Regions from separate parts of the Blautia sp. 1033sp1_1033st1_G9_1033SCRN_220408 genome, predicted to be linked through region 3. Evidence: riboswitches for the same ligand, from Rfam matches in the RefSeq annotation. Region 3 holds a riboswitch; each other region holds the start of a gene.
What was found. Region 3 has a riboswitch for cobalamin ahead of AB5916_RS03690 (leucine-rich repeat protein). Riboswitches for the same ligand answer to the same signal wherever they lie in the genome.
Positions count from the first base shown of each region.

Region 1: another riboswitch for cobalamin. It lies ahead of AB5916_RS09845 (sirohydrochlorin cobaltochelatase); the one in region 3 lies ahead of AB5916_RS03690 (leucine-rich repeat protein).
Region 2: another riboswitch for cobalamin. It lies ahead of AB5916_RS00550 (cysteine-rich small domain-containing protein); the one in region 3 lies ahead of AB5916_RS03690 (leucine-rich repeat protein).
Region 4: another riboswitch for cobalamin. It lies ahead of AB5916_RS08560 (Ig-like domain-containing protein); the one in region 3 lies ahead of AB5916_RS03690 (leucine-rich repeat protein).

Region 1 is NZ_JBFKZO010000011.1:54,304-58,509, reverse strand. Features, by position in the region: gene AB5916_RS09850 (YfhO family protein) at 1-1,987, shown strand, start outside; cobalamin riboswitch at 2,017-2,192, shown strand; gene AB5916_RS09845 (sirohydrochlorin cobaltochelatase) at 2,388-3,674, shown strand; gene AB5916_RS09840 (hypothetical protein) at 3,725-4,206, shown strand, end outside.
Region 2 is NZ_JBFKZO010000001.1:107,339-111,544, reverse strand. Features, by position in the region: gene AB5916_RS00555 (phosphatase) at 214-927, shown strand; gene AB5916_RS00550 (cysteine-rich small domain-containing protein) at 1,141-1,449, opposite strand; cobalamin riboswitch at 1,690-1,881, opposite strand; gene AB5916_RS00545 (NlpC/P60 family protein) at 2,115-3,446, opposite strand; gene AB5916_RS00540 (N-acetylmuramoyl-L-alanine amidase family protein) at 3,707-4,206, opposite strand, start outside.
Region 3 is NZ_JBFKZO010000003.1:149,659-153,864, forward strand. Features, by position in the region: gene AB5916_RS03680 (ABC transporter ATP-binding protein) at 1-223, opposite strand, end outside; gene AB5916_RS03685 (energy-coupling factor transporter transmembrane component T) at 229-1,254, opposite strand; gene AB5916_RS03690 (leucine-rich repeat protein) at 1,229-2,104, opposite strand; cobalamin riboswitch at 2,254-2,390, opposite strand; gene AB5916_RS03695 (EutP/PduV family microcompartment system protein) at 2,435-2,947, opposite strand; gene AB5916_RS03700 (BMC domain-containing protein) at 2,957-3,385, opposite strand; gene AB5916_RS03705 (BMC domain-containing protein) at 3,397-3,762, opposite strand; gene AB5916_RS03710 (ThiF family adenylyltransferase) at 3,946-4,206, opposite strand, start outside.
Region 4 is NZ_JBFKZO010000009.1:29,561-33,766, forward strand. Features, by position in the region: gene AB5916_RS08550 (TetR/AcrR family transcriptional regulator) at 34-570, opposite strand; gene AB5916_RS08555 (DegV family protein) at 874-1,761, shown strand; cobalamin riboswitch at 1,854-2,044, shown strand; gene AB5916_RS08560 (Ig-like domain-containing protein) at 2,363-4,206, shown strand, end outside.

The DNA of each region.
Region 1 (4,206 bases), on a different contig from region 3:
TTATCAGTTTGGAATGGTAACGGTGTATTTTCCGCTATTACTTTTATTCTGCGAGAAATTTTTAAGAAAAGAGAAAAAATGGAAGCTGTTTCCGGTAATGGTATTTTTTTGTGGGATCTACAGTGTGTATTTCACATATATGTGCCTGGCGGGAACCGGCCTGTATCTTCTGTTCCGGGTAATCTCCCTGAATGGGCTTACCATCCGGCAGAGGATGGGGAAATTTGCAGGCGGCTGTCTGCTTATGCTGTTGGGACTTGGGATGAGCTTTGCAGTTTTTCTTCCTATGGCATCCATTCTTTTAAATGTAACATCCAGAGTGGAACAGAAGAGGACCCTGGCAGATCTTTTAAAAAGGTGTTTTACCCTGAATAAGCAGGAATATTATGAAACCCTTCTGCTTCGTCCTTTTTCCACGAATTTCCAGAATCTGCAGGAACTGGGAGACAAGAAATACTATGGCTTCTGGAATTATTATGAGGATCCGGTGCTGTTTGTTTCTGTTCTGGCAGTTTTCCTGGCAGTGCAGTTCCTGCTTTTGTTCTGGAAAAGCAATGAGACAAAGCGTACCAGAAGGACTGCTTATGGTGGAGCCTTGTTTATGTTGCTTCTGATGATCTTCCCTGTAGGCGGTTATGCCTTTAATGCTTTTGCTACGGTTACATACAGATATACTTTCCTGCTGCTCCCTATGATTCTTCTGGCAGCAGCCTGGACCTGGGATTATCTGAAAAAGGGCGGCAGAGCCAGCATTATAGGTGTGGTTCTGGTTTGTATCTTTATGTATAAAGCCTGCAGGATGGGCTATGAGGACAGTCTTTTTGCTGAATACAGACAGAACGCAGTGATCACGGCTGTAACCGGAACAGTAATGGCAGTTGTACTTTTGCTGGTGAACCGGTTGAAAGTAAAAGGGGAGCAGGTGCTTTTTAGCCTTTTGGCACTGGCTATGGCTGCGAATGTGATCTGTGAGGGAACTGTTGGCTATGAAGACAGAATGTCCCTGAAAAAAGAGGATACACCGGCAGAAACAGTGGTGCAGGTAACGGATGATTATCTTGAGAAGATCGTTGAGGATCCGTCCGAGCAGCAGGCAAGAGATTTTATTGACAAGCCCCAGGCATATTTCCGGGAGCTTTACAGTCAGGACATCCAGGACATTCTGGGATTTTTAAGGGAAACAGACAAAAGCTTTTACCGGGTGGAAAAGGACTTTTCGTCTGCGACGATTTCCATGGATTCCCTGGCTCAGGGGTACAGAGGGGTCAGCACCTATAATTCTGTAATGAACAGCAATGTAAAGGATTTTGTAAACACATGTATCCCAAGCTTTTATTATGCAGACCGGAACAGGTATACCTTTTGGGATAATGCTATGAACAACTGGTTTGCAGCCTTTACAGGGGTAAGATACCTGATCTCCAAGAATAGCAGCCTGGATAGCAGCAAATATACGCTGATCCGTCAGTTTGGCAGTATGTATCTGTATCAAAATGTACGGGAAAGCGATGTGGCAAGGTTTTATGATGAAACGGTATCAGAAAGCAGCCTGCGGGAAGCGGATAAAAAGATCCGGAAGAAGTTTTTAAGTAATGCCATTGTGCTGGAGGATGGAGAAGACAGGGAAAGTGCGGCAGGCCTTGGGAAATCCCAGGCAAAGAAGGGATCAAAGGTTGTGCTGGATGCCCCTCAGAAGGACACACTGGTAACAGGCAGTATCCAAGCGGCTTCAGATGGATATGTACTTTTTATGATTCCTTATGAGGATGGATGGAGTCTTAAGATCGATGGAGAAGACACAAAGCTGCAGAAAGGGGACTTAGGCTTCCTTGCATGTAAAGTAAAAGAAGGAAATCATGCCCTTACCCTTACTTATCATGCACCATTGCTGAAAGAAGGAATCCTGCTAAGTCTGGCATTCTGGATTATCTATCTTATGTTTACTGTATATACATTTTTTGTTCATAGAAAAGACACAATTATATGATAACTATTAGATATCCGAATTGAATATGTATAAAGTTGTAGCGTACAGGTAGCATCATTTCATGATGCGTAAAAGAGAATCCGGTGTGAATCCGGAACGATGCCGTCACTGTGTAAGGGAGCTGCTTCAGAGCCCACTGGGAGACCGGGAAGGGGAAGCAGTGTAGAACGAAGTCAGGAGAACTGCCTTTGCGTGGGATTGTGGATCTGCGGGACACAGAACCAGTATTCTCATAACATTATATGATCATATAGTTTACTGTCGGTATACTTCTGCGAAGAGGGAGAAGCATCTGACAAAAGGAACGAATATGTTGATGAGAAGCATTGCGGTCGCAGAAATGTGACCGCTGTTTTTATGCATAGTTCGTCCGGAAATACGAAAAAAAGAGGAAAAAATAATGAAGCGCAAAACAATTATGGCACTGCTCCTGTCTGTATCCATGGCAGCAAGCATGACATGTGCAGCAACAGCAGCATTTGCAGAGACAGAGGACGCAGCAGAGACAACAGACGACACAGAAGCAGCAGATGACGCAGAAGCAACAGACGACGCAGAAGCAGCAGACGATGCAGAGGAAACAGATGATGCATCTGCTGAGGACGCAGACCAGGAGGCAGCAGATAAAGTGGCAGCTCTTATTGATGCGATCTACGTACAGGAGAGAACAGACGATACAGATGCACAGTGCACAGAAGCAAAAGAAGCATGGGATGCACTGACAGATGCACAGAAGGAACTGGTAGAGGGAGAAGAGGCAAGCCCTGAGTATTTCGGAAGAGATACAGGAGACGCTTCCAAGGATGATCCGAGAAACCAGGATGAGATCGGTGAGAATGAGATTCTGGTTGTAAGCTTTGGTACTTCTTTTAATGATAGCCGTGCACAGGATATCAAGGGTATCGAGGATGCACTTCAGGAAGCATATCCGGACTGGTCTGTAAGAAGGGCATTTACAGCTCAGATCATCATCAACCATGTACAGGCAAGAGATGATGAGCATATCGATAATATGCAGCAGGCACTTGACCGTGCAGTTGCAAACGGAGTTAAGAATCTGGTTGTACAGCCTACACACCTGATGCATGGCGCAGAGTATGATGAGATGACAGCTGCTATTGAGGAATATAAAGACAAATTCGAGTCTGTAGCTATTGCAGAGCCAATGCTGGGTGAGGTTGGAGAAGATGCTACAGTGATCAATGAGGATAAAGAAGCTGTAGCAAAAGCTATCACAGATGAGGCTGTAAAGACTGCAGATTATGACAGCATGGAAGCTGCTGCTGAAGATGGTACAGCTTTCGTATTTATGGGTCATGGAACATCCCATACAGCAAATGTTACTTACGACCAGATGCAGACACAGATGGAGAACCTTGGATTTACAAACGCATTCATCGGTACTGTAGAGGGTGAGCCGGAAGACACAGCATGCGATGCTGTAATCGCTAAAGTAAAAGATGCTGGTTTCAAGAAAGTGATTCTTCGTCCGCTGATGGTTGTTGCAGGTGATCATGCAAACAATGATATGGCTGGAGATGACGACGATTCCTGGAAGAGCATGTTTGAGGCATCCGGAGAATTTGACAGCGTAGACTGCCAGATCGAAGGACTTGGAAGAATCGATGCAGTAGAACAGCTGTATGTAGAGCATACAAAAGCAGCTATCGACAGCTTAGCAAAATAAACGGACATGTGGCCATTTGACCACATCACCATAAAGGAGAAAAGAAAGTTATGAAGCGTTCATTAGCCATTTTAGTATCAGCATTAAGTATTTCTGCTATGACAGTTCCTATGACATTGCCGGTATGGGCAGAGGCAGCAGACACCAAAGAAGAAGCATCCGATACACAGGATCTGGAGGATGGAGTTTACATTGTTGACTTTAATACAGACAGCAGCATGTTCCACACAAATGAGGCATGCGAGGGCAAAGGCCAGCTTACTGTAGAAGACGGCAAAATGACCCTTCATATCTCTCTTGTATCCAAGAACATTGTGAATCTTTTCCCAGGGCTTGCTGAGGATGCACAGAAGGATGACGCAGAGCTGCTTCAGCCTACCACAGATACGGTTACCTATAAGGATGGTTTATCAGATGAAGTGTATGGCTTTGATGTTCCTGTAGAGGCTCTTGATCAGGATTTTGACCTTGCTATTATCGGTACTAAGGGCAAATGGTATGATCATACAGTAAGCGTAAGCAATCCGGAGGA
Region 2 (4,206 bases), on a different contig from region 3:
AGCGTTTCCTGCTCCCTTTTTCGCAGTAACATTTTGTTTCTATTGTGATTCTACCTCATTCCACACAATAAGTCAAGGTATATCTGTTGTTTTATGTTGTTTTTAAAGGTTTTATTATGTTGTTTTTATTGTTTTTTCAGGAAATCACCTGTTTTTTTCATTGACAAAGCTTTTCACGCTGTGTCATACTGGTAGCAAAGGAGTTGTTTAATTATGTTTTTATCAGATATACACACTCATTCTATTGCCAGTGGCCATGGCACCTCCTGTACCATTACCCAAATGGCAAAAGCAGCTTCATGCAAAGGACTTTCTCTTTTAGGGATCACCGACCATGGTCCATCTACTATAGGCGCAGGTACTGTTTCTTATTTTCGCAGCCTGTCCGCAGCCCCCAGGAAGCGTTTTGGCATTCAGCTGCTTTTAGGTGCAGAGGTTAATATCCTGGATGAACAAGGCCGGATCGACCTTCCAGCAGATGTCCTTTCAGGCCTTGATTATGCGATTGCCAGTATGCATGTCCAGAACCTTCGTCCCGCAGACAGACAGAGCAATACACTTGCACTGTTAAATGTGATGCAGCATCCCTGTGTAAAGGTTCTCGGCCATATTGATAATACTCAATATGATCTTGATTATGAAGCCGTGATCCGGTCTGCCGCACATAGCCAGGTTCTTATGGAGATCAACGAGGCATCTCTTGCGCCTTATGGATACCGCGGCGATACCAGGCCTAATTGCCGCAGGATTTTAGAACTGTGTCTCCAATATCAGGTTCCTGTGCTCCTTTCCAGTGACAGTCATGGGATCTCTCACATCGGTGATTTTACTTATGGGGAAGCTTTTGCAAAAGACTGTAATTTTCCACCGGATCTGATCCTTAATAGCCAGATTCCCAGACTGCTTTCCTTCCTTATGAAAAGATAGGTTTTTATATAACAGGAGTATTAGATGGGTATTTCCATTACATTTTTTTACTTTATTGGAACATTACGGAGTAATTTCCTATAAAAAAAGCTGCTGTATGGATTCTCCTTTCAGAGATTTTCCGTACAACAGCTTTTCTTATTTATATCTTTATTACTCTTATCTTTGTTATTCTTGTCACTATTATTCTTGTTTTTATTACTCTTGCCTTTATTATTCCTTTTTATCATTAGCTTTCACGCTTCTGATCTCATCCATCAGTTTTGCAAGTTCCTGATACTTACCGGTTACGTAACCATAATTTCTGCGCTTATGAGGCAGTAAACACCCTGTACAATCTTTCAGGCCTTTTTCCGTATATTTAAAATTCCCTCCGCACTTATCTCCCAGGGCATATAATGGACAATAACAAAACAGGCAATTAAAATCCTGTGGGTCTGCACCTTTGTGGCACGGAAAAAACTCACATTCTTTATGACTGAAAAAGGAATATTCTTTGCCTTCCCAATATTCACCGGCCATTCCATCCGCCTCCTGTTTTTCTTGTAAAAAAGAGGGAGCGATGCTACTTCGGGGTAGAAAATGAACCGTTCATAAATACGCGGAGGGAACGGACATCCGAAGTAGTATCGCCTGCCATTTAATCGGTATAATTCTCATGAACAGGCGCATTCCATAAAAAATGTCTGCTACCATTAAAGAGCAGACAACACTAAGGGGCTGCGGATTCCCCGAAGTTGGTTGTTACACTTTACACGGAAGTTTAACCTCGCCATACTAAGCAGGTTTCCTGACTTCAGGATCATCGCTTCCTCTCCCCTTCTCATGCATCAGCACAATGGGATATTGAGATTGGCTTCCCTGTTACAGTGACCGGATCGCTCAGGACTTTCACCTGATTCCCTCTTCTGTCATCTTCTAGAAATGATCAGCACTTAATATGTTCAATATGGAATTATACTGGTATCATAATACCCTTTTACTATATATTTGTCAATGTTTATTTTTGCATACAAGTTTCCAAAGCGCCCCTCCGGAATTTACGCATTCAAGTCGAGCATCTGTTACTCACACCTGAAAGAGGTGGGAGTCTTCTCGACTGAGATAAAAATCCCTGAGTTCCGGAATGCATAAATAAATACATACCAGACTCAGGGGATATGTTCTGAATCTCTTACTATTTGCTATTATACAAGACGTCTTACAGAGGTAATGGTTCTGTAAGCTGCATTATTACTGATCTTAATGCCATCCTTCGCATTGGAAGCGTGTACGATCTGTCCATTGCCCATATAAATTGCCACGTGACCGCCATAACAGATCAGGTCGCCTGGCTGTGCATCTGCATAAGAAACTTCTGTTCCAGCATTCTGCTGCTCATAAGAAGTTCTTGGAAGGCTGACGCCAAAATTAGCATACACACTCTGTACGAAGCCGGAGCAGTCTGCACCACCAGTAAGACTGGTGCCACCCCATACATATGGATTACCTACAAACTGAGTAGCATAATCTACAACAGAAGATCCTGAACCAGAGCCAGAAGATGAAGAACTGGAACTGGAAGAAGAACTTGACTCAGAAGAACTCTGATATTCACTTGGATCTACTGTATTCTCAGAATCTATCACATTACCATACTCATCATACTGAGTCTCTCCAGATCCTGATGATTCAGAACTGCTTACTGCATTTCCTTCTTCATCATACTGGGTAGAATCATAATCACCATCATTAGATGCCTGTGCAGCAGCTGCTGCTTCTGCCTGGCGTCTTGCCTCTTCTTCTGCTGCGATACGCTCTGCCTCCAGCTGCTCGATCTCAGCCTGCTGTGCTGCAAGAAGATTTGCGTACTCAGTAGCCTGCTGCTGTGCATATGCGATCTCATTCTCACAGTCTGCGGAAGTAGCTCTCTTCTCATCCAGCTGTGCCTGAAGATTCTGTGACTCAGCTTCGTACTCCTGCTTCATGCCTTCTAATTCAGCCTTCTCACCAGTGTACTTTTCCTCCAGCTGCTTTACCTGCTCAATAGTATTAGAATACACTTCCAGGCTCTTTCTGTCCTGCTCATACATCTTCTGTGTATACTCTGCTCTTGTAAGAAGATCTGCAAGATTGTCTGCATTCATCATCATCTGGAACCAGGCATCACTTCCGCCTTTTTCGTATAGATACTGAATACGCTTTTTCATTGCATCGTACTGTTTTTCTTTTGCTTTCTGTGCTTTGCCAAGGTCCTGTTTTGTTTTCACGATCTCAGTCTCTTTATTGGAAATATCTGTCTCTAAAGTCTGTATATTGACCATCACATCTACAAGATTGGCATCCAGTGTTGCAATCTCGCCCTCCAGCTGCTGCTTCTGATCCCAGAGTGCACTCATGCGAGCATATGTAGCATCCAGCTGCTGGCTTGTCCAAGCCTGTTCTTCTCTCAGATCATCTTCTCTGGAAGCGCTTACGCTTACTACCTGTGTACCACACATCATTAGTGCAAGTGTGAGACATACGATTCTTTTCTTCATGATTATCACCCTCGTAACTTTATTGTTTTAATACGTAATATTTCTGCAACATTATTTTTAATTCTTATACATATTAACATATCGTTACCATCATTGCAACCCCTAATTTTAATAAATTTAATTTTTTTGTAACAAATAGAAATTAAAGTGCAATAAATATCAAAAGCACTCCCAGCTGATATAAAAAAAACCACACAGGCCGGTCTTCCCTGCGCCTGCGTGGCTGTATCCAAGAATGCCTTCTGCATTCCGGTTCAATCTTAATATCCAAACAGATTCAACAGAATCTGGTCAGCAGTCATATTCCCATACCCATCCGGATCGCTGAGTACGCTGCTCTTCCATCTAAGGTAATTACCATTACGGATGTAATTGCCGCAAGATGGATGGTAATTAAATTTAGTAAATCCAGAATATTTAGCCATATACTTGTTGGCAAGAACAACTGCCTCACTATTTGAATTACCAGTAGGAGTGGTAGTACCTGCAATCTGACATCCTGCCTGAGGCGTCGAATGTATGATCACTAAACTCTTATCACTGCACTGTCCAAGAACGATCCATGTATGGCCACTATTATATCCGATGTCACCCGGCTTCATTTTCCATTCGGTCTTTGACAGATAAGACTGATTCACAATCGTACCCCATCCAATACTCTTATAATAAGAACCGATCTCACCGGATACAACTGTATAGCCTGATCCTACATTAGACTGGGACTGCATAACCTGATAAGCAGACCAGCCCACAAAGCCGG
Region 3 (4,206 bases):
TTTCAGCCAGACTTTTCCCTTTATAGAGGATCTCCCCTTGGGTTTTCCCATAAGGAGCAAGTGCTGATTTCAGGTGACGTAAAAGGGTACTTTTCCCACATCCACTTCTGCCGCAGATAATGTTTAAAGTGCCCTCTTTGATCTTCAGCTTTGTATGATCCAGTACCCTTTTGGAACTGTCAGGATAGGCAAAGCAAAAGTCACATATCTCCACAATATTCATAAATCTTATCCTTCCTGTTCCAGTTCTTCATAGATCCGCCGGTAGGTCATACCAATATCCGCACCTGCATGCTTTCGGCTGTTTTTCAGATGTATCTGTTCTGTAAACTCCAGGATCACAGGTAAAAAACAAAAAAGTCCATAACACAAATAGGTGGCAGCAGTTAACAAACTGCCCGCCGATACCGGAGACGTCCTGCCCTGGATCGTAAATCCAGCCAGCAGGATCCGTGGGTTATATGAGGCATAAGCTGCCCCTTTAGCAATGCCCACAGTAAAAATCATGGACAAAAAGGCCATGACTGTCCCAAGGATCTTATCTCTGTTTGTAAACCTGTATATGGAAAAAGCAGTCCGTTCTGGAAGGCCATACCCTCGGCTTTTCATGGAATCTGAGGTTTCAATGGCATTCTCCAATGCCCAGGTGATCAAAATAGACAAAATATTCAGCCCATACCGGATACGCCGGAATAAATTGCCTTCAGATACATCTCTGCCCATCCCTTTCTGTCCATTACGGATCACCTTTAGCTGGTGCAAAAACTCCGGCACAAAGCGAAGAGCCATGGATAACACCAAGGACAGAGCAGGAATGATCCTGCCAAACAAATAAACAAACTTGTCGCTGGTCATTACCTGATTGTAACAGGAAAACCATTGTATCACCACAAACATCACCGTCCCAAGTACCACGCCGTATACCAGCGCTTCAAGAGTCACCCAGTTCCCGCTGCTTTCTATATAATAAAGCATGGTAACACCATAATGGTTGAACATAGGATTCAGAAGGGCAATGATCAAAAGGGCAGGCAATGTAAAAAGAAAGCTTTGTCTCAAGGTCTTTCCTGCTCCATTCAGCAGTATCCCATAGCTTACAGCCCCGGCATAGGAAACTGCAAGAATCAGCGGATGCTGACCGAACATGGTAAATATGAGCACAACAGCAAAATAAAAGAAATTCAGCAGCGGATGACACCTGGAAAAGGTATCCGCTGCCTCAAAGGCTTCAGCCTTCCTTTCGGTCTTCTTCACAGATATACTCCCTTTTTAATTCGTATTCATCACAATAAGCGTCTATTTTACTGCCCTTTCTGCATCGGATGGTACAGCTTTTATTCACGATCCAGGGACCAATATACTCAGGATCATGGAAAATATCCAGATATTCCAGCCTGCTGCTGCCATGAAATACCCAGCGTCCCAGCGTTCGCACACTTTGGGGGATCCTTACATGACGCAAGTTCTTACATCTAAAAAATGCGCTATCCCCAATCTCAACCAGTCCTGGCGGCAGAACCAATTCTTCAAGCCCACAAAAATAAAATGCCTGCTCTCCAATAAAACGCAAAGAGGAAGGAAGCTGGATCTTCTTAAGCTCCTTACATCTGTAAAAAGCCATCTTATCGATCACACGCACGCTTTTAGGCAAAATAATTTCATTCAGCCGTACACAGGAATCAAAAGCACCCTCTGGTATAGCTGTACATCTGGAAGGCTGTGAAAAAACAACTTTCTTCAGATTATTACATTCTCTGTATGCCTGTGCTCCAAGAATTTCCAAGGATGAAGGAAATACTGTCTGCCGCAGATTATGGTTCTCTGCAAAAGCACGCTTTTTGATCTCTTTTAATGTATTCGGGAATTGTACGGATTTGCGGAACTGGCATCCTTCAAATGCCTGCCTTCCAATGATCCTGCATTTAGGCGGAAGTATTACCTCTTTGATCTTTCCATTACCCATAAAACACTTGTCATCAACAAAGACATATTCAGGCGGGATCACCCCACACTGTTCTTTTTCCTTTTTGGTATCCTGAAATGTATAGGTACGGGAGTCGAATCTTAATGTATTCCATCCCGGTTCATTCTGATCTATGTACATATATAAGCTGGTTTCTCCTGGAATTTTATCGTTACTTTGCACTCTGTTAAAATGTATTCCCAGTACCTCCGATGACAGCAACTGGGATATTGCCTGTGAATAGTACAAATAAGTAACAAAAACAGAGCCCCACGATCTGCTGTGAGCCTCTGTCCTCTTAACAACGTGTTGGATATGCTGACTCAAAATGCCTCTGTGGCATTTCACACAGTGAAACGGTTCCGGAATCTCACCGGATTTCCTTTAACAGGTCACGCCTGACCTGACCACGCCTGGTAATTTACAATTTTTATATTATATCATTTCGTATTTTTAGTGTCAATAATCAGACTACTTTGCTTCCGCCGGAATAGGACCCCACTCATTAAGTCCCAGGCTTTGTCTGTACCTGGCCTCCTCCATGGTAAGCTTCGGTGTATCCTGAGAAAGATAATCAAGGAGCTCATCTATTCCTTCCCGGGTCACATTGTTCACAAGGAAAATCCGTTCACAGCCGGCATTCTCCAGCCACTGGCGTACCATAGGGATATTGGCATAAGGGGAATCGATCTTCGTGATGATCCCAATAAGAGGACGCAGAATAAAGGACTGGCATCCTTCCCCGAAAAGATTAAATGGCTCGTCTGCGGCCTGTACGATCCCTACTACATCTGCTTCAAAAGAAAAACAGGCCAGACCTACGCTAAATCTCTTGGACTCCGCATATTCTCCCGGGGAATCAATGGTATCCTCATCTGACTTTGTATACTGGGTCTTTTTGTAATGAAGCTCTTCTCCTTTCAGAGCCTGGGTAAGGGATGTTTTCCCGGCTTCACTTCTGCCCATCAAAAATAATTTTCTCATACTGTCTCCCTAGCTTCTGTGAATGGAACAGGTTTTAAAATCCAGAACTTCATCAAAAAATTTAACTACTGATTCTACAGCTGTCTGCACCTGGCTTAACCCTCCGGTAATGATCACAGAGCCACAGAACCTGTCCATAAAACTGATCTGTATATCTGCACTTTTCACTGCCACATCAGCAGCTACCACAACTGCCTCCCAAGGGGTAAAACGGATCATGCCAATGGATTCCCCTGTATGGTCTTCCCCTTCATGGACGCCGATATGAAGCCCCAGGTTCTGGTAAATACTGGTCTGGGAAGAGCTGATAATGTGTGCCAGACATACTTCCTTGCCCGGTACCCTTACCCGGGTCATACGCAGCTTTTTCCCTTTCAGCTTCTCATAGTCTTCATGGAAGATCCGCTCCAGAAGCTCTTCTTTCGTCATTGAACTCATGGAACCACTTCCTATCTTTTTGTAATATTGCAGACAACGTATCCCAGGGTGTCCCTGAAATAATCCACGATCTCTGTCAATGCGGAGATCACATCTGAGATCTCTCCTGTAATGATCAGCGTACCTGTAAAGCGATCTGCAAATCCCAGGTATACATTGCCGCTTTTCACTGCAATGTCAGATGCGATCACTGCAGACTCCGGCGGTGTCATATTCATGATCCCAATGGCAGATGACCGGTAATCCAGCTGGGGATTCAGTCCCAGTTTCTGATAGATCACAGGTGCCGGGCCGCCCATTACATGGGCAAAGGTAATCTCCTTGCCTGCCACAGTCTCCTGTACAATTCTGATCTGCTCTTCATGTTCTTTTCCCATTTGTAAAAACCCTCTCTTTCAATGCATGTACTGCCTGCCGATCTGTGCTGACAGCATCTCTTATACAAATCGTACTATCCCCTATATCTTATGTCAAGTCGATTTTTTACGATAAAATGTAACTTGATTATTGATTATTTACGGTTGCTGCTCACAGTTCACCCCATTTATGATAATCTTTACTTATTTCACCAGATCCTTAATAACCTCTCCTGCAATGATCAGTCCTGCCACAGAAGGCACAAATGCCACAGATCCGGGGATATCTCTCCGCTCTGTACATTTATGTGCCGCCCCTGGCGGACAGATACAGTGGCTCTTGCAGCTGATGGACATATCTTCCAAAGGACGGGTTGGCTTTTCCTGTGAATAAACCACTTTTAATTTTTTAATGCCACGTTTTTTTAATTCCCTGCGCATTACCTTTGCCAGAGGACACACAGA
Region 4 (4,206 bases), on a different contig from region 3:
TGAATTTTCAAGTGAAAAGGGGCAGGATCAGCCTTATGTGTCTGCGAATACAAGGCGAAGTGCCTTTGCCATTTCTTCAGGAGATTCTCTGGCACCACCCAAAGACCAGTGGATGTAGGAATTGTAAAGTGCACCGCTGAAAGCATGAAGTCTGTAAATATGGTCCAGGCTGTCATCCTCTTTCTTCCAGCGATACATCACATATTGATCAATGGCATTCAGGAAAAGGTGACCATATCCGCATTTGAAAAGATTGTCCAGAAATTCATGGTGTTTTTTAACGTAGGTAAAATAATGGGTCAGATTGGATACATCATAGTAATTTCCCTTAATGGGAAGGGCTTGGATATCTTTATCATAGAAGATCAGGGCATCCTCCAGGTAGGCCTCAAAAATATCTTCCTTGGAAGAGTAATTCCGGTAATAGGTCATTCTGGAAACACCAGCTTTCTTGGTAAGTTCGGAAACCGTGATGGAAGAAAAACTCTTTTCTTTCAGAAGCTGACTAAGGGCAGCTGCAATACACTTCCGCGCTAATAAGTTGGATGGGTTCTTTTTATGGATATTCATGAACAAATCTCCTTACATTGTCACAGTTTGAAAAAAAGAATTGAATCTTTATTTGGAAAGTGTTACAATTCGTCACATGTGATTATTTGTAATCAAAAGCCAGCACCGAAGGTGTTTTGGAATGCATTTTCCTGATAGGTAATTGCAAGGTACTGAACGGTTAGGATTATTTTGATTATATCGAATGCAGGAAAATTTGCAAGATGTTAGATGAGAAGTTAAACCTAATGATAACTTACTCCTTAGAGAAGAGTAGTCTTCCTGGTGGAGAGAGCAGAAGGGTTTTGGAAGGGAGCTTAAGGTATGAAAACTGCCGTAATGACAGACAGTAACAGCGGTATCACTAAAGAAGAAGCAGACAGGCTGGGGATATTTTTACTTCCTATGCCGGTGATCATTGACGAACAAACATATTATGAAGGAATCAATCTGGAGCAACGCTTTTTTTATGAAAGTCTTATAGAAGGTCATGATGTATCTACATCCCAGCCTTCCCCTGGTGATGTGATGGATATGTGGAAGCAGATCCTGTCTAAGGGCTATGATGAGATCATCCATATTCCCATGTCCAGTGGTTTAAGCAGTTCCTGTGCTACTGCCATTGGACTTGCAGAGGATTTTCAGGGAAAGGTACAGGTAGCAGATAACCATCGTATTTCTGTTACTATGCGTATTGCTGTAATGGAAGCACTGCATATGGCAAACGAGGGCAGATCTGCCAGAGAGATCCGTGAGGATCTGGAAAAAAGAGCCTATGATTCCAGCATTTTTCTTGCAGTTGATGATCTGAAATATCTGAAAAAGGGAGGCAGGATCACGCCTGCAGCTGCTGCTCTTGGTACTGTGTTTCATATCAAGCCGGTACTTACGATTCAGGGAGAGAAGCTGGATGCCTTTGCCAAAACACGAGGCATGAAGAAGGCAAAAGCCATCATGCTGAAGGCACTGAAAGAGGATCTGGAAAAACGTTTTCCAGGGATCGATCCTAAATATGTAAGGATCGGGGCAGCAGGGTCAGGTCTGAGTCTGGAAGAGTCCAGAGAATGGCAGGCTATGCTCCAGGAGATGTTCCCTGAGGTACAGGTTTATTACGATCATTTGTCCTTCAGTGTAGGTAGCCACACCGGCCCGGGAGTATACGGTATGGGATTCAGCATTGTACAGGATCCATCCATTGTTTACAAAGTGTAAATGTAATTACTTACACTTTAATTGATCATAGATTTATGTATAAAATTTGGTTTTATGACTTGATTTTTGGTTAGAAGTTGCTATCATATGAGATGAATATATATGTTTTCAGTGCCTACGCAGATTAACTGTGAAGGGTAAAAGAGAATCAGGTGGAAATCCTGAGCGATCCGGTCACTGTAAGCAGGGAGCAATGCCAGTAAATCCATTGGACGACAGTCTGAGAAGGGGGCAAAGCGATGAACTGCAAGCCAGGAAACCTGCTGGAAATATCCGATGAAAAGCTTCCGATGAAAGCACTTTCACCCAAATAATCAGATCAAAAGGTGGCAGGGGGATTTTTATGCGCCCTGGTACAAGTATTTTTGTATTGCAATAAATCCCCTATTGCAGCTTAAATACCACAGAGAAAGATTAAGGATTGAAGGAAGTCTGTTTTCAAATGAAAGCAGGCTTTTTTGTGTGTAAGAGGAGATTACTTTGTAATGTTCCTATTTCACTAAAATTCCACGCAAAGCACAGAAACGTGTATATCCGATGTAAGCGGACTCCTGCCTCTACAAGCAGCGAGTACCTAATTTTATCAAAGGAGGAAGTAGCAATGAGGAAAAAGTCAAATGCTCTTTTAGCACTTTTGCTAACAGGAGCAATGACCGTAACATCTATATCTCCTGCATTTGCAGCAGAGGAATTTTCAGCAGATGCAGAGGCACAGAATGTTCTGGATATTCAGGATGTGGACGAGGAGGAATCTGACGCTGATGTTTCAGATGTGCAGGGTCAAGATGACCTGGGCGAAGTGGAGGATGTATTTACCAGCGGTGAAGAACCTTCTGATCCGGATACCGGGGATGCGTCTTTCGAGTTGACAGATGGTAATACAGAGGAATATGTACAGGATGACCTTCTGCTGGCTGCCAGTTCTGCAGAAAAATATCAGGACGGAACCTATACTCCAGAATCCTTTACTTTCCAAGGCGGTTCAGGAAAAGTTACGATTACCTGCCCGAAGGTGACCATTACAAGAGGAAAAGTAACTGCAACAGTGGTTTTTTCCAGCAGCAGCTATAATAAACTGGTTGTAGATGGAGATGAGTATCTGCCGGTTTCAGGTACAGAATATACAGGATCTGTTTTTCAGGTTCCTGCAGTTCTCAACCAGGATATGGAGATCACAGGAACTACTGTGGCAATGACAGCTGCTCATGATATTACTTATACCATTCATATTAAGCTGAATGTGCCTATGGTAACGCCAGCTCCGGACAGACTGGAGGATGGTACCTACCAGGCAGCTGTAAAGGCAGATAGCGGATTTCCGGCAGAAGCCTGCACCCTGCTTGTAAAGGATGGAGAGATTGATGCAGTTGTCACACTGAAAAACGGGGATTATGACAGACTGTATGTGGGGGATGCACTGGATGCAGTCAATGAAAAGGATGATAAGCTGATCGCTTACAGACCATCGGAGGATGGTACAAAGCATATTTTCTGGCCGTTGGCGGTAGATAAACTGGATACCCTGTTCCAGGTAGCTGCCCGAAAAACAGATAAAACCTGGACAGACCATTATGTGAAGATCCTTTCTTCTTCAGTAACCAAGGTAAGCGATGAAGTTCAGGCACCGGACCAGGCTGCTGAGGCTGCAAAATTCCTTTACAGGAATTATGTGGATGATGTGATTTCAACAACAGGCGGAGTTACAAAAGATGGAAGCACCTATCATGTTGCATATTACAATAGCTACAAGAGTGCTGTTTCTGGCATCAGCCTAAAAAGACCAAGTGCAAAAGAGTATAAGAGCGGATGGTTCTTCTCAGACTGGAGCATTTTTAAATCTACTGTTAAACAGCAGCCAGCAAAATCCCAGACGTATTCTCTGGATACATCAAAGAGAACCCAGGAGCAGCAGGTAACTGCCACGCTGAAGCTGTATGACCCTTCTGTGGAGGATGCAGCCATCAATGATAACAGTGCACAGCCTCTGGCTGAGTACACCTACAGGCTTGTGTTTGCAGCAAAACCCGATACCTGTCAGGTGACTTTCCGCGCAGTAAACAGTAAGACTGGTGAGGTGATTCCGGAAGCTCAGATCACAGTCACAAACAATACCACCAAGGAAGAAGTGACAGGTACAGAAGGCATCTATCAGCTGAAATCCGGACAGAAATATACTGTTCAGGCACAAAGCGAAGGCTATATTGCAGCAGGCACAAAGGGGGATGCTGCTGCAAAGCAGACTTCCTTTACTGCTGCCTTTGATGAAACAGTTGATCTTTCCCTGACTGCAGAGGCAGACAGCAAGCATAAGGTTACCTTTAAGATCGTAGATGCAGAAGGCAAGGAAGTTCCGGATGCAGTGCTTACAGTAACAAATGAAACTCCTGCAGAGGATGGAAGCTATACCTTATGGGATAATTGCACTTATTTTTATGGAGTAACTGC